DNA from 2 places in the uncultured Agrobacterium sp. genome. Region 1 is predicted to be linked to the other one. Evidence: predicted binding sites of a transcription regulator. Region 1 holds the regulator's gene; the other holds the start of a gene.
What was found. The regulator LexA, encoded in region 1, represses DNA repair genes until DNA is damaged. The targets are predictions, from matches to a motif close to TGTTCNNNNTGTGTTCNG.

Region 1 (7,484 bases):
GAGGTCGGTGAAGATTTCCATGGCCCTGTCGAGGCCGATACCGCGCTTGCCGGAAAGAGAAGTACGGTTCGCTTTATCGAAAGAGGACTTGTAAACCAGCCCGATGCCGAGCTTGGCGCACAATTCGTGAAGCGTGCCGGCAATCATGAAAGCATGGTCGCGGCTTTCCATCTGGCACGGGCCGGCAATCAGCGAAAACCGTTCCGTATTGGAGAAGGAGACAGCGCCTTTTCCCTCGCCAGCCACCACTTTCAAATTGTTTTTTACAGTCATCTCATTCCTCACGACTCATGCGCCAGACATCGCCGGCAACCGCAACCTTGCGAGCTTGCAAAGGCCTTACAACATCAGCCCAAAAATCGGAATCGATTTTCCAGCTCTTCAGGCTTGAAACCTTGCGCCAGCAAAATGCGACAAACATTCTCGCTGTTCTCACCTCCAGAGGAAACCCGGACCGGTTTCGACGCCTTCCAGGCCTTCCTCGCACGCTGGCTTCGGTCGGCTCCTTCTCCTGCGAGACGCGGTTCTAACCAAGCTGAGCGATCAACCTGCTGCTCGCCATCGTCGTGTTCAGGAGGATGCTGTCATATTCCTAGCGGCAAGCTTCCACATTTGCGCGGAAACAGGACAGCGAAACGGCAAGCCGGAACGTTTGCGGAATTTTAAGGGATTGCAGAACACATATGGAACATATAGTGTTCGTTCTGTATTTGTTTCGCGAATTCTCGCAACGCATTCCAAGGGTTTTCTCATGCTCACGCGCAAACAGCAGGAACTGCTCCTATTCATTCATGAACGAATGAAAGAGTCCGGCGTGCCCCCGTCTTTCGATGAGATGAAAGATGCCCTGGACCTCGCTTCCAAATCCGGTATTCACCGTCTGATCACCGCCTTGGAGGAGCGCGGCTTCATCCGCCGTCTGCCGAACCGGGCAAGAGCGCTGGAGGTTATCAAACTCCCGGAAGCCTATTCCGCACCCGCGCAGAAGCCCGTACGTGGATTCGCCCCAAGCGTGATCGAGGGTAGCCTCGGAAAGCCGAAAGCGCCGGAACCTGCCCCTGCTTCAAAACCCGTAAATGATGCGATTTCAAGCGCGGTCACCGTTCCTGTGATGGGACGCATCGCTGCCGGTGTTCCGATCTCCGCCATTCAGAACAATACCCACGATGTTGCCGTGCCGGTGGACATGATCGGGACGGGTGAACATTACGCATTGGAAGTCAAGGGTGACTCCATGATCGAGGCCGGCATCTTCGATGGAGACACCGTGATCATCCGCAATGGCAGCACGGCCAATCCTGGAGACATCATCGTCGCTCTTGTGGATGATGAGGAAGCAACGTTGAAACGGTTCCGCCGCAAGGGTGCTTCGATAGCCCTGGAGGCCGCGAACCCGGCCTATGAAACCCGTATCTTTGGGCCCGACAGGGTCAAAATTCAGGGCAAACTTGTGGGTCTCATTCGCCGTTATCACTGACCGGTGACTGAAGGCACCCTACATCGGATCGGTTGAGCGCAGTAATCTCAGAACAAAATCAAAAAGGCAGGTCATCGCCTGCTTTTTTTGTATTCCGCGCCTCAACGGAGACAAAAGCAATGATGGGACAATGAAACTGCACGGGTCTATCGCCCTTCTTCGGTTCGGCCTGTCGATTTCCGATCGCGATCGAAACGGCGCAATGCGGGGTAATCCGGAAGCCATGCCTCACGGCGGATTGTCCAAAGCTCGTAGGTCGGCTCAAATTGATCCGGCTCGTCGAGTGAACCGAGATTGACCTCTACTTCGTCGCCGCTCCGGCCAAAAACCGGTGAACCGCAATCGGGGCAAAAAAAGCGGCCATTGTAGCTGCGAGTGTCTCCATCGATCGTTACGGCATCCTCTGGAAAAATTGCCGAGGCAAGAAAGAGCGCACCATGATGTTTGCGACAATCCATGCAATGACAAATCCCGACACGATAAGGCTGACCGACAAGAGATAGCCTTACCTTGCCGCAGGCACAGCCACCAGACCTCACCACCATGTTATTCCTCCTACTCCACGATACCTAGCCACCGAACACCGAACTTCGAATGAAGTTCAAATCCCACCACTCACGGCGACTGTTTTTGCTCTTCGACAGACCGACACATCAAATAATGTGAAGACCGCCATTCGTGATCCGGCCTGTAACTCCCTGTGGGACCGCGCTACGAGATTACTGACAAATGTTGTCAACCGAGAAAACCCAAGCATTGTCCGCATGAGACTGCGCAACGGTGTGCAGCAGTGAGAGGCGCTCTAATATCGAACGAGGGAATATGCGCGGATCTGAATGATTGGGACGCGCTTCAACGTGAACCAGCGCCGGAATCCATCAAGCCATGCGAACAAACGCATCACCATTTGGAGACAAAAGGATGTACGAACTCTACATAGCCAACAAGAACTACTCGTCTTGGTCGCTTCGGCCCTGGGTGCTGATGGAGACCTTGCAAATCGCATTCGCAGAGAGGCTCGTGCCCTTCAACGATCCCGATCCAGTGAACCGCTTCACCCACTTCTCGCCCACAGGTAAGGTACCCTGTCTGGTGGATGGAAACATCACCGTCTGGGATTCGCTCGCGATCGTCGAATACCTCTCCGAACGTCATGACGGCGTGTGGGCACACGATGCCAAGGCCAGAGCATGGTCGCGCTCTGCAAGTGCTGAGATGCATTCGGGCTTTCAAGCCTTGCGCAATCTTCATCCCATGAATGTTGGCCTGCGGGTGAGATCAAAAGCACAGACTGAGGCGCTGACGAAGGACATAGCCCGCATCGACGGCCTCTGGCAGCAGGGGCTTGAAACGTTCCGCGGACCGTTTTTGGCGGGCCAGAACTTCACAGCCGTCGATGCCTTCTTCTGCCCAGTCGCGTTTCGCTTCCAGACCTATGAAACGGCTCTGTCACCGGAGGCTGAGGCCTACAAAGCCCGCCTTCTCGCACTGCCAGCGATGAAAGCATGGGAACAAGCAGCGCTCTCAGAGCAATGGCGTGATCCAGATCATGAAGAGGAAGTCCTGGCGTCAGGCGAAATCATCCAGGATTTGCGCTCATCTCCAAATTGACACCGAAGGACCTAGGGCTGCTTCTCAAGCATCTTTCGGATATGGTCCGGCAACTGTGTATCGAACGTCTTGCTGCGCCAGTCATAAGCGCGATGCACGGACCACGCTCTTTCCAGGCTATTCATCGACGCCCGGGCTTTGGCGACGGGCGCTTCGCTGACGTTCAGCCAAAGCTCGAGCGATCCCGTTTTTCGCAAGGTGGCTGCGCTGATCAGCAGCGCGCCTGAGCGGCACTCGGTAAAAGGCACGAAGCGCGTGGTGACGACAATATCTGCTGCATCGCAAGCCGTTCCGGCAAAGGCCGTATCGGATACAACTGCAACCTTGACACCACTGCCATGGCGTCCGGCGCACCATGCGTCTTTTTGACAGGTGAAGAGATTGCTTCGATCGAAAGCGGTGACCATTCTGGCCTGGGCGCTTTGTCTCTCTTCGCCGCTCAGCGGTTTCGGGCGACGTGTCGCCTTCTGCTGCGTGTCGTTGCCTGCCCTTGCAACCTTTTCATCCAGCACAAGCGGGGCAATGTGCTTCTGCGGCAAAGGCACTGCTCTTTCCCACTGGTCATAGACGAAACCTCTTGCCTGTCTCTTGGTCGTGGCGATGGCATCGTCGTTGCGAAAAGCCACAAGCGCGCCGTCCTCATAGATCAACAGGTCGGGCTTGGTTTTGCGCTGCTCGGCGATCATAAGGCCAAAACCTATGATGAGAACCGGCAGCCCCAAAAGCGCAAGGCGCGTGCGCAGCAACGTGAGCAGAAGAAAGCCCGTTGTCGACACGATGAGAAACCAGGAATGCTGGCGCCCGATAGTGGCATCTCCGCCCCAGCTTGCGACTGTTTTGGCAATATCGATAACGATTGCCATGCCGTAGCCCATCACTTTGAGGAAAGGCGCATCGAGCCCGAATGGCATGAGCAGCATCGCCACCAGAGCAAACGGCATGACGATGAGCGACATCACAGGCATGGCCGCAAGATTGGCGGCAAGCCCATAGGTCGTGACGCGGTGAAAATGCTCCACGGAGTAGATCGCAGTGGAAAACCCGCCGATCAGCGAGGTTATGATCACGCCGCCGACGATAGCGCCGAGTTTGGAGGAAAGCACCATCCATAACGGTGGCCTCGCGATGAAAAGCCGCTCCCCGTCCCCTCGCCATCTACTCCAGAACGCATATGTGGCAACCAGCGCCAGTGTCGCGGCAAAGGACATCTGGAAACTGGGCCCCATAATCTCATGCGGAGACATCACGAGAATAACGATCGCCGCCAGCGCCACATTGCGCAGGCTGATCGACGGCCTATCGACCAGGACGGCCGCCAGCATGATCGACATCATCAACCACGCCCGTTCGGCAGAGACTGCAAAACCGGAGATCAGGTAATAGGCAAGCGTCATCATGAGCGCTGCGAATGCGGAGATTTTCTTGACTGGCCAGCGCTGCGAGAAAGCCGGAAATAGACTGAACGCCATACGCATGCCGACAAAGAAAATGCCGGATGCGAGCGCCATGTTCAGCCCCGAAATGGCAACAATATGCGCCAGCCCTGAAACGCGCAGCGCCTCCATCGTCTCCTCCGAGATTGCCCTTCTCTCGTCGGTGATAACGGAGGCCGCGAACGCACCGGCATCGCCGCCGATCACGCTGCGTATCCTATCAGCAATCGCCGAACGCAGCATATAGAGCCAGGAGGAGACGCTATCCACCCACCCCGACCTCCCCTCAACGCTTGCCAGCAGCGGCAACGACTCAGGTGCGCTGTAGAAGAAGCCAGTGGCGCCGATGCCATCGAAATAGGCGGAAAAGGCGAAATCATTGAGGCCAGGAAGAGCCGGGCCGGACGGTGGAGAGAGGCGCGCCTTGCCGCTGATACCTGCACCGACCGGAACAGGCTCATGCCGGCTGCGGGAAAGAACGGAGATTCGGTCAGGTAATCGCGCCAGCATCGGATCGCTGGTGGATTTCAGTGCGATGACATAGCGCGAGTGACCCTTTGCATCGACTTCGCGCCGCTCCACCGTGCCACTGATCGTGGTGGTAACGGCACCGTCCAGAACGACCGTTCCCACCCGGCGCGTCTCCAGGTCGGCGAGTATCATTCCAAGCAACAGAAGCGCTGCTGCAGCCAGCAGATATGACAGAACGCTCTGACGGTGACGTGTGACGACCGCAGCCGGTATGATGAAGAGACCGCTTGTGAATAGGGCGATACCTGAGAGCGCAACCGGCAAAGAAAACCAAAGCGCCGCTCCGGCCGCAATGAAGACCGGGACGAATAGAAAGACATGCCGGTACTGTAGTTCCTCGATCACATAACGCGACAAAGCCGCGCCGATACGTTGGACTGGGTTCTGCGGCAGGCTGAGCACCGTGTCGTAAGACCCGATATCGTTGAGGGTCACCGTCACGGGTAAGCTCGATGCGTCCGGCGCGCCCGTTGCGGGCGTGCGCGTGTCGAGCAAGCGAAAATGCTGCCGTTCCCCCAAATCCTGCAATGGCCGCCCTCTTAAGCCCCTGCAAGCAGTTTGCAGCTTGCAGATTCGGATTGCAATCGCCTGCAGCGATTAAGGAAGCATTGACTTAAAATGAAACAGTTGAGGCGCGAAACGATTAGATCAGCATATTCCAATTCTGCAATGCACAATTTGCCTTTTGGATAGCTTGGCATCTTGGCGCGGATCATATAGCTAAATCCCTGACGCTTAATTGGCCGATGCGTCACTCCCGCATCGCCTGCATATTCGGAGGTATGGTATGACGGAAAAAAGCGCGACAGTGACCCTCGGCGACAAGACGGTCGATCTGCCAGTACGAGAAGGTACGATCGGTCCGAACGTCGTCGATATCGGCACCCTGTACAAACACACCGGCTCCTTCACCTACGATCCCGGTTTTACCTCGACCGCTTCATGCGAATCCAAAATAACCTACATCGATGGTGACGAAGGCGTTCTGCTGCACCGTGGTTACCCGATCGAGCAGCTTGCCGAACAGGGCGACTTTCTCGAAACCTGCTATCTCCTGCTTTACGGCGAATTGCCGACAGCCGCACAGAAGAAGGACTTCGACACCCGTGTGACGCGTCACACCATGGTGCATGAGCAGATGAGCCGCTTCTTCACCGGCTACCGTCGCGACGCCCACCCGATGGCCGTCATGTGTGGCACAGTTGGCGCTCTGTCCGCATTCTACCACGACTCGACAGACATCACCGATCCACACCAGCGCATGGTCGCTTCGCTGCGCATGATCGCCAAGATGCCGACGATCGCGGCCATGGCCTACAAGTATCACATCGGCCAGCCCTTCGTTTACCCGAAGAATGACCTCGATTACGCATCGAACTTCCTGCACATGTGCTTTGCGGTGCCGTGCGAAGAATATAAGGTCGATCCGGTTCTGGCACGCGCCATGGATCGCATCTTCATTCTCCATGCCGATCACGAGCAGAACGCGTCCACCTCGACCGTTCGTCTTGCCGGTTCCTCGGGCGCAAATCCCTTCGCATGTATCGCAGCCGGCATTGCATGCCTCTGGGGCCCTGCCCACGGCGGCGCAAACGAAGCAGCGCTCAACATGTTGAACGAAATCGGCACCGTTGATCGTATTCCGGAATACATCGCTCGCGCCAAGGACAAGAACGATCCGTTCCGCCTGATGGGCTTTGGTCACCGCGTCTACAAGAACTACGATCCTCGCGCCAAGCTCATGCAGAAGACGATGTATGAAGTGCTGGAAGCGACCGGAAATTCCGACGATCCGATCATGCAGGTCGCACTCGAACTGGAAAAGATCGCTCTCTCGGACCCCTACTTCGTCGAGAAGAAGCTTTATCCGAATGTCGACTTCTATTCCGGCATCACGCTGAAGGCTCTGGGCTTCCCCACGACCATGTTTACCGTTCTTTTCGCTCTTGCCCGCACAGTCGGCTGGATCGCTCAGTGGAACGAAATGATCGAAGATCCGCAGCAGCGTATCGGTCGTCCGCGTCAGCTTTACACCGGCGCACCCAAGCGCGACTATCTTCCGGTTTCCAAGCGCTAAACCGTTCGGACAATCCAAACAAAAAAGCGTCTCTCATGGGGCGCTTTTTTTATGTTTCTGACGCTGTCAGAGTGGTTCGCCGCACAGGCAGAGACTTGAAGCAAAAACCGCTTGCCCTTATATCGGGCCTGTGAGGACGACCTCGGCCATGTCGGCAAGAGCATTCGGGACGGCCCGGTGATTATCTCGGGAGTTTCCCATGCGCAGCATAGGCGATCGTATCCGCCACGCTCTTAGCTTCGAAATTATTGGCCTTGCTCTGGTCGTCCCGCTCGGCGCGCTTGTTTTCGGCATGCCAATGAGCGACATCGGCATCGTCGGTGTTGTCAGCGCAACCGTCGCGACGGCTTGGAAT
Region 2 (7,484 bases), on a different contig from region 1:
CGCGCTATCGTCCCGGACGACAGTCACGCCATACGCGGCAAGGTACAGGCTTGGACGCTGTCGGACGAGATCGACGTCATCATCACGACGGGCGGCACGGGGTTCACGGGGCGTGACGTGACACCGGAAGCGCTGGAGCCGCTATTCGACAAGCGAATGGATGGCTTCTCCGAAGTCTTTCACCGTATCTCGTACGACAAGATCGGCACATCGACCATCCAATCACGGGCAACAGCCGGGCTTTCCAATACCACTTTCATCTTCGTTCTGCCGGGCTCGCCCGGTGCTTGCAAGGATGCCTGGGACGGGATCTTGAAGGCGCAGCTGGATTACCGCCACATGCCGTGCAATTTCGTGGAAATCATGCCGCGCCTAGATGAGCATCTACGCCGTTCGAAGGGCTGAAAGCGAACGCTTAGCGATGCGGGGCGATCTTTCAAATTTGCTTACACGCCTCAATTGCTTGTTTCATCGCTTATCGTCATCGCATGACCCCCGCGTAATTCTGCGGCTACCGTGGTCGAGCTAACGCGTCCTGCGGAGCGCCCAAGCTGGTACGAGTTCTGCCCTCAATTGTCGGTTTTTTTGCGATACAGGGAACTGTGCAAGCGGGAGTCCGGATTTTGCCAGACGAGCGGCATCTCGTTTGCTTAGCAAAAGACCGAACTCGAGCGGCGGGCGACGGCGCAACAACCGCTCGATCAGGGGTCGCTTATGGTATCGGGAGGGTGAAAACCGGGCCGGGCCTTCGTTCAACGCCACGTATTCGAGGATATCCTCTATCCAGCCGCTTTGCGGACGACTACCTGGTTCGACGACCAATATCCACTCGCCACGGATCGACTGAACGACAGCGTCCATCTCCCAGCTCTGGTGAAAACGGCAACCAGCCGCCTCCGCTACACGGGCCGAGCCGTCCTGCGAGGCATGATCGAGAATAATGACGTCGCTGACCAACCCCTCGACAGCACCCGTGACCAGCGCAGACAGTGTGTGCGCAAGCTCAGGCTCCTGGTTTCGGCATTCCATGATGACTGTCAGCATAATCTTGTCGCTTGCGATCCCTTACCACCCCTAAAGCTCCTATAGCATCGTCGCTGCAAACCCAAATCGAATCTATTGAAACACTGTTGTAGGAGTACACCCTCTCTGCCTTGAGCCTTTACATCGCTTTCGAAAATCGTTTCAGGTTCTGCCGCCTGTTCAGCAGACAACGGGAAAGTAGGAGCATCAATCGATGCATCGTTGATCGAAGCACCGCACGCGCATCGTTCTTCTCACCCATGCGCAGAAGTCCGAGACGGCCTTCAACTCGATTTTGTTCTTGTATTGTTCTCGTTCGTACGATATGAATGCTCTATCCAATTCGCTGGCTGAGGCCGGTCAGGAGCATCAGATGAGACACCATGTTCTTTCGGGGCAGGCTGCCTATCAGCCTGGCCATACGCCCGATATTGCCAATGCGCTGGCAGATGACTCCGGCCTCAGGATCGAGATTGATCGCCGTCGCGGCAGAGGCGCAGGCATCAATCCCGGTGGTCGATTTGAGGCCCTGCAACACGAAGCTTTCAATGATGGATGGGATATCATCGAGGAACTGCCGGAGTTCAAAACAGACGTGCAGGTGGAAAAACCGCGCACCATCATCAGCCGCAACGATTCCCCCGATATTCCATTCGACCGTTCGATCAACCCCTATCGCGGCTGCGAGCATGGATGCATCTATTGCTTCGCTCGGCCGACGCACAGCTATATGGGCCTTTCAGCTGGGCTGGACTTCGAAGCAAAGCTCTTTGCAAAACCCGACGCGGCCAAGCTTCTGGAACGGGAGTTGTCCAAACCTGGCTACAAGGCGCGAGTGATCGCGATCGGTACCAATACCGATCCCTATCAGCCGATCGAGAAGGAATGGCGAATCATGCGCCAGATTCTGGAAGTTCTGGCGAAGGCAGAGCATCCGGTTGCCATCGTCACGAAATCAGCTCTGATCACGCGCGACATCGATATCCTCGCACCCATGGCGAAGAAGGGGCTGATCAAGGTCGGTATTTCCATCACGACGCTCGACCGCAAGTTGGCCCGCAGTATGGAACCCAGGGCATCGACGCCATCTAAGCGTCTGGAGGCGATCAAGGCGTTGACGGAAGCCGGCATTCCGGTGGCCGTGATGATGGCACCCGTCATTCCTGCGTTGAACGATCATGAAATCGAACGCGTTCTGGAGGCTGGTAAAGCCGCAGGTGCGACGGAAGCGTCTTATGTGTTGTTACGGCTTCCTCTGGAGGTCAGCCCGCTATTTCGAGACTGGTTGCTGCGCAACTATCCTGATCGCTATCGCCACGTCATGTCGTTGGTGCGCTCCATGCGCGATGGCAAGGATTACGATGCTGAGTTCGGCAAGCGCATGAAGGGTGCCGGGCCCTATGCCTGGCAGATCGGTCGCCGCTTCGAGATGGCCACCAAAAGGCTTGGTCTCATTCGCAGGGGCATCCAATTGCGCGACGATCTGTTTGCCCCGCCAGGCGGCGCCGGCGTGCAGCTATCCCTGCTTTGATGGAGGAAAACCTCGACCACATCAATGTTCGAGCATGCCATGGTCTCGCGGCGTATCCCCATAAGATGCACCGAAGTGTCCGCCATGAAACCGCTCTTCGAAGACATGTTCGGTGCGCGTCCCTGACGTACCGGCATTGCCCCCGGTTCCGCCGCCTCGCGTGCGATTTCTCGTTTTCCGCCACTTGAGAAAACGATCCTGCCTTCATGAGGCAAGGATGACAACCACGCCCCACGGGTTGTCTTGATCGCCGCGCCGGGGGCTTGCGGGAGATCGGATGTTTGTGCAAGTTTCCGCCGCATGAAGCGACGCACAGCATCCGATTCTCCTGCCCTGTTCGAGTTTGTTCCGCCAAGCCCGGATTTCAGCATGGAGCTTGAAGCGCGCCAGCGCGGCCTGTGGCCCGTGGCAGGAACGGATGAGGCTGGCCGCGGACCTCTGGCCGGTCCGGTCGTAGCCGCTGCCGTTATTCTTGATCCCGACAACATTCCCGACGGTCTCAATGACTCCAAGAAGCTGACAAAGGCGAAGCGGGATGCGCTGTTCACGAAGATCCTGGAGACATCCGTGGTCTCCGTGGCGTCATCTGGCCCGGTACTGATCGATCGGATCAACATCCTCAGAGCAAGTCTTGATGCCATGCGTCGCGCTGTCCTTGGACTTGAGCTTGCACCGCGACTGGTTCTTGCCGATGGGCGCGACCAGCCGCCCGGCGTGTCATGCGAGGCAAAGGCCGTGATCAAGGGAGATGCCCGATCTCTTTCAATCGCTGCCGCTTCGATCGTTGCCAAGGTTACCAGAGACCGGATGATGGAGCGGGCGGGCACAGTGCATGCAGCCTACGGTTTTGAGCTTCATGCAGGCTACGGGACGCCTGTGCATCTTCGCGCCATAGAGGCCCATGGTGCTTGCCCACTGCATCGAATGAGCTTTCGACCGCTTCGGCAAGATCTTGCCGAAGCGGATGTCGCTTGATGTCTCCTGAACTCCCCTGCGTCTCAAAGGGGGGCCGTTTTCCGCGTCAGCCGGCCATACGCATATAATCGTCGCGGCCCGCGCCCTGCTGGGCGTGATCGGCCAGCCTGAACTGCTCCAGCAGCATACGCAGCCTGTCGCTCTCCGCTGCCAGGGCAGAAGTTGCGGTTGTGGTTTCCTCCACCAATGCTGCATTCTGCTGTGTCGTCTGGTCCATCTGATTGACGGCCGTATTGACCTCCGAAAGACCTGTCGCCTGCTCCTGAGACGAAGTCGCGATCGCGCCCATATGAGCATTGACGGCTTCGACGTGATGGCTGATCGTCTTAAGCGCTTCGCCAGTCTGCTGCACCAGCTTTACGCCGTTTTCAACTTCATGCGACGACTTGCCGATCAGCTCCTTGATTTCCTTGGCAGCCTGGGCAGAGCGCTGCGCGAGTTCGCGCACCTCTTGAGCGACAACCGCGAAGCCTTTGCCGGCTTCGCCAGCGCGTGCTGCTTCGACACCCGCGTTCAGCGCCAGTAGATTGGTTTGGAAGGCGATCTCGTCGATCACAACGATAATGTTGGAGATCTGGCCGGAAGACTGTTCGATGCGCTGCATGGCGTCGACTGCAGCTGCCACGACATTGCCGGAGATTTTTGCTGCCCGGTTGGCTTCGCTCGCGGCACCCGTCGCCTCCTGTGCCCGCTTTGTCGAGTTCGCAACATTGACGGTGATCTCATCCAACGCCGCCGCTGTCTGTTCAAGGGTCGCCGCTTGCTGCTCAGTCCGTCGGGAGAGATCTGCGGAGCCTTCGGCGATTTCCCGTGTTCCGCTGTTCATCGCGTCGATCGCGTTCGAGATCTCAATGAGCGTATTGCCAAGCTGCTGAATGGATTGATTGAAGTCGGTTCGCAGAGGTTCAAAATCAGGCGCAAAGGTCTCATTAAGGCGGAAAGCCAAGTCGCCGGACGCAAGCCGGCGAAGTCCCGCGGCCAGACCAGATGTCGCCACGCGCAGCCGCTCCTCGGCCTCAGCCTCAGCCTTGATCTGCGCCTCAAGCCGCTCCGTTTCGGCACGCTTGCGATTGACTTCCGCTTCTGTTTCAAGCCGCTTGTTCTCAATGGCACTTCGACGGAAGACCTCCACCGCTTCAGCCATAGAGCCGATTTCATCCTTACGGCTACGGCCAGGAATATCAATCTCGGTATCGCCTGAAGAAAGCTTGCGCATCACGCCCGTCATCCGTAGCAGCGGCCTTGCGATGTAACGATTGCCAAAGACCGCCGCGCCAGCGCCGATCGTGAGCGCAACGGCCAGCGCGATATAGTTGAGCGTAATGGCCGTGCCAGCCGCCGCAACGGTGTGATCGCCCTCACCGCGAACGTCCATTTCGATATCGTCGACCGCTTCCTGAAGGCTCATTTTAGCCTGGTTGTACGCGTTCAACGCACCGCCAGCAAACAACCACCTTGCCTCATCCATCTTGTTGGTGTCGACAAGAGCCTGCACTTGGTCCCACTCGCTTTTGGCGACGGCCCATCGTGCATTGAAGCTCTGAAAGTTCTGTTTATCCGCATCATCGACGAGATGCTCCCCGTACTCCTTAAGCCGGGCGGCCAGAACACTCTCGGCTTTGGAGAGTTCTGCCTGAAAATCGGCTCGGGCATCGGGATCGGCGATAACGATGGCGCCCTGTGCGTTTCGAATGCTTCCAATGTCGGCATTGATCGCGCCAATCACAATGAAGGCGGGGACGCGTTCCCGGACGATGACATTGATGCCCTGCTCGATCTGCGACATGGATATAATCGAGGAGATGCCCTGTATCCCTGCCACAAGAATCATGATGCCTGACAGAGCAGCCAGAACCTTGCTGATCGATAACTTCATAACATCCCCTCATATAATATCGGATGTAATCGCGGACCCGTCTTCCTAATGGCCGAGACGTCACCACATATCACGTCAAGTGAAGTGGACAGAACTTATCCGTCCAACTTGCCCGCAATGCATAGCGTTAAGATCATCTAATAGTATTTACATTTAATTAAGCTCATAATTTCAAATAATTTAGTACACACCCTTTCTATCCAACGCTCGCAACTGTCCATATACTTTAGGCACAACTATATAAAGCTAAACCGGCTTAGCTTCGCTATCGAAGGACATTTCAGCAAGATAGCTGGGAGTAAAGCCGGAAGATCGCAACACCTTAAAAAGCAAAACAAAAAACCCTCCCGGCCATGGCCGGAAGGGTTTTGACGTTTCGATGAACGACGTTTTCGTCCGACCTAGTTCAGCCGCGACTTGACCTCACCGACAGCAGACTTGAACAGCTTGCCTTTGGCGGCAGCGGTGGTCTTTTCTGCGATCAGCTTTTCCGATGCTGCAATGGCGATATCGACAGCGGCGGAGCGCACAGCGCCAATCGCGTCTGCTTCAGCCTGCTTGATCTTCTGCTCAGATAGAGCTGTGCGGCGAGCGACAAACTCTTCCGTCTTTGCCTTGGCTTCTGCGGTCAGTGCCGCAGCTTCGCGTTCAGCCGCTGCAACGATGTTGGCCGCGTCCGCTTCGGCTTCCTTGCGCTTGCGCTGGTATTCGGCCAGCAGGTGCTGAGCCTCTTCGCGCAGGCGCTTGGCTTCTGCCAATTCCTCAGTGATGTTCTTGGCGCGCTCGTCAAGCGAACCTGCCAACATGCCCGGAACCTTGAGGTATGCGATCAGGACGAAGAAGAGAATAAGACCTACGAGTGCGTAGAATGTTGCATCAAACGCCATCTCAAGCCCCCTTCACGTCGGATACCGCGGCAACGGCTGCCTTGGCATCGGTTTCCTTGACCTTGGCGCCAATCAGTTGATCGACAACCGCGGTCGCTGTTTCTTCTGCGATCGTACCGACATCGGCCAGAGCCTGCTGCTTGATGGACGCGATACGCGCTTCGGCAGCGGAGAGCTTTTCAGCCAGTTCCGCTTCGACTGTCGCGCGGTCCGCATCAGCCTTAGCTTTTGCGGCATCACGGGCGGCGGAAGCGATCGATCCAGCCTTCGCACGCGCTGCGGCAAGTTCTCTTTCGTAGGTTTCGATCGCGGCGTCAGCCTCAGACTTCAGCCGGGAGGCTTCATCAAGGTCCTGCGCGATGCGGCCATGACGATCCTCAAGGATGCCACCGACACGCGGCACGATGACCTTCTTCATGAGCACGTAGAAAAGACCGAACGAAATCGCCAGCCAGAGAAGCTGGGACGCGTAGGTCGACGAATCGAATGGCGGAAATACGCCGGATCCGTGACCGGCGTCATGCGCCACTCCGGTTTCCGTATGCGTTGCTTCCGGGGCCGTCTGGCCGACAGCGGGTGTTTCCGTCGTCGTTCCGGTTGACGGCGCTGCTGACTGGGCAAGAGCCTCGGTCACGAACATGCTCACCTCCAGGGGTACTGCAAATGCGAAGGATCACGGCACGCCGTTCGCGAGCCGTGATCCAAACCTGATGCTGCTATTAGACAGCGAACAGGAGAAGGAGAGCAACGAGCAGCGAGAAGATGCCCAGAGCTTCCGTAACGGCGAAGCCGAATACCAGACGGCCGAACTGGCTGTCAGCGGCAGACGGGTTGCGCAGTGCGCCGGAGAGGAAATCGCCGAAAATACGGCCGAGAGCGAGGGACGTACCAGCCATGCCGAGGCATGCGAGACCTGCGCCGATGTACTTTGCTGCTTCCGCTTCCATATTAAGCTCCTTGAAATGGTTGTTGCGGCTGTTTTTTGACACCCGGTTTCGGTGCCAGCGACTTTACTTCTCAGTGACCACCATGCACGGCGTCATTCAGGTACATGCACGTCAGTACCGCGAAGACATATGCCTGCAGGAAGGCTACGAGAAATTCGAGAGCGGTCATGGCGACCGTCATGAGGAGAGGCAGGATCGCGCCGCCAACACCCAGAGCGCCTAGCGCGCTCATGGAGGCGACGAAG

Region 2: the regulator LexA is predicted to act here: its motif matches at 1,320-1,337, upstream of QZ869_RS04375 (PA0069 family radical SAM protein).

What each region holds. Positions count from the first base shown of each region.
Region 1 is NZ_CAJYTV010000011.1:589,272-596,755, forward strand. It holds gene kdsA (3-deoxy-8-phosphooctulonate synthase) at 1-273, opposite strand, end outside; gene QZ869_RS11335 (hypothetical protein) at 275-421, opposite strand; gene lexA (transcriptional repressor LexA) at 752-1,477, shown strand; gene QZ869_RS11345 (GFA family protein) at 1,624-2,022, opposite strand; gene QZ869_RS11350 (glutathione S-transferase family protein) at 2,399-3,088, shown strand; gene QZ869_RS11355 (ComEC/Rec2 family competence protein) at 3,100-5,580, opposite strand; gene gltA (citrate synthase) at 5,840-7,129, shown strand; gene QZ869_RS11365 (PACE efflux transporter) at 7,329-7,484, shown strand, end outside.
Region 2 is NZ_CAJYTV010000005.1:25,638-33,121, reverse strand. It holds gene moaB (molybdenum cofactor biosynthesis protein B) at 1-405, shown strand, start outside; gene QZ869_RS04380 (glycosyltransferase family A protein) at 526-1,044, opposite strand; gene QZ869_RS04375 (PA0069 family radical SAM protein) at 1,397-2,554, shown strand; gene QZ869_RS04370 (ribonuclease HII) at 2,855-3,529, shown strand; gene QZ869_RS04365 (methyl-accepting chemotaxis protein) at 3,576-5,405, opposite strand; gene QZ869_RS04360 (F0F1 ATP synthase subunit B) at 5,807-6,292, opposite strand; gene QZ869_RS04355 (F0F1 ATP synthase subunit B) at 6,294-6,932, opposite strand; gene QZ869_RS04350 (F0F1 ATP synthase subunit C) at 7,012-7,239, opposite strand; gene QZ869_RS04345 (F0F1 ATP synthase subunit A) at 7,310-7,484, opposite strand, start outside.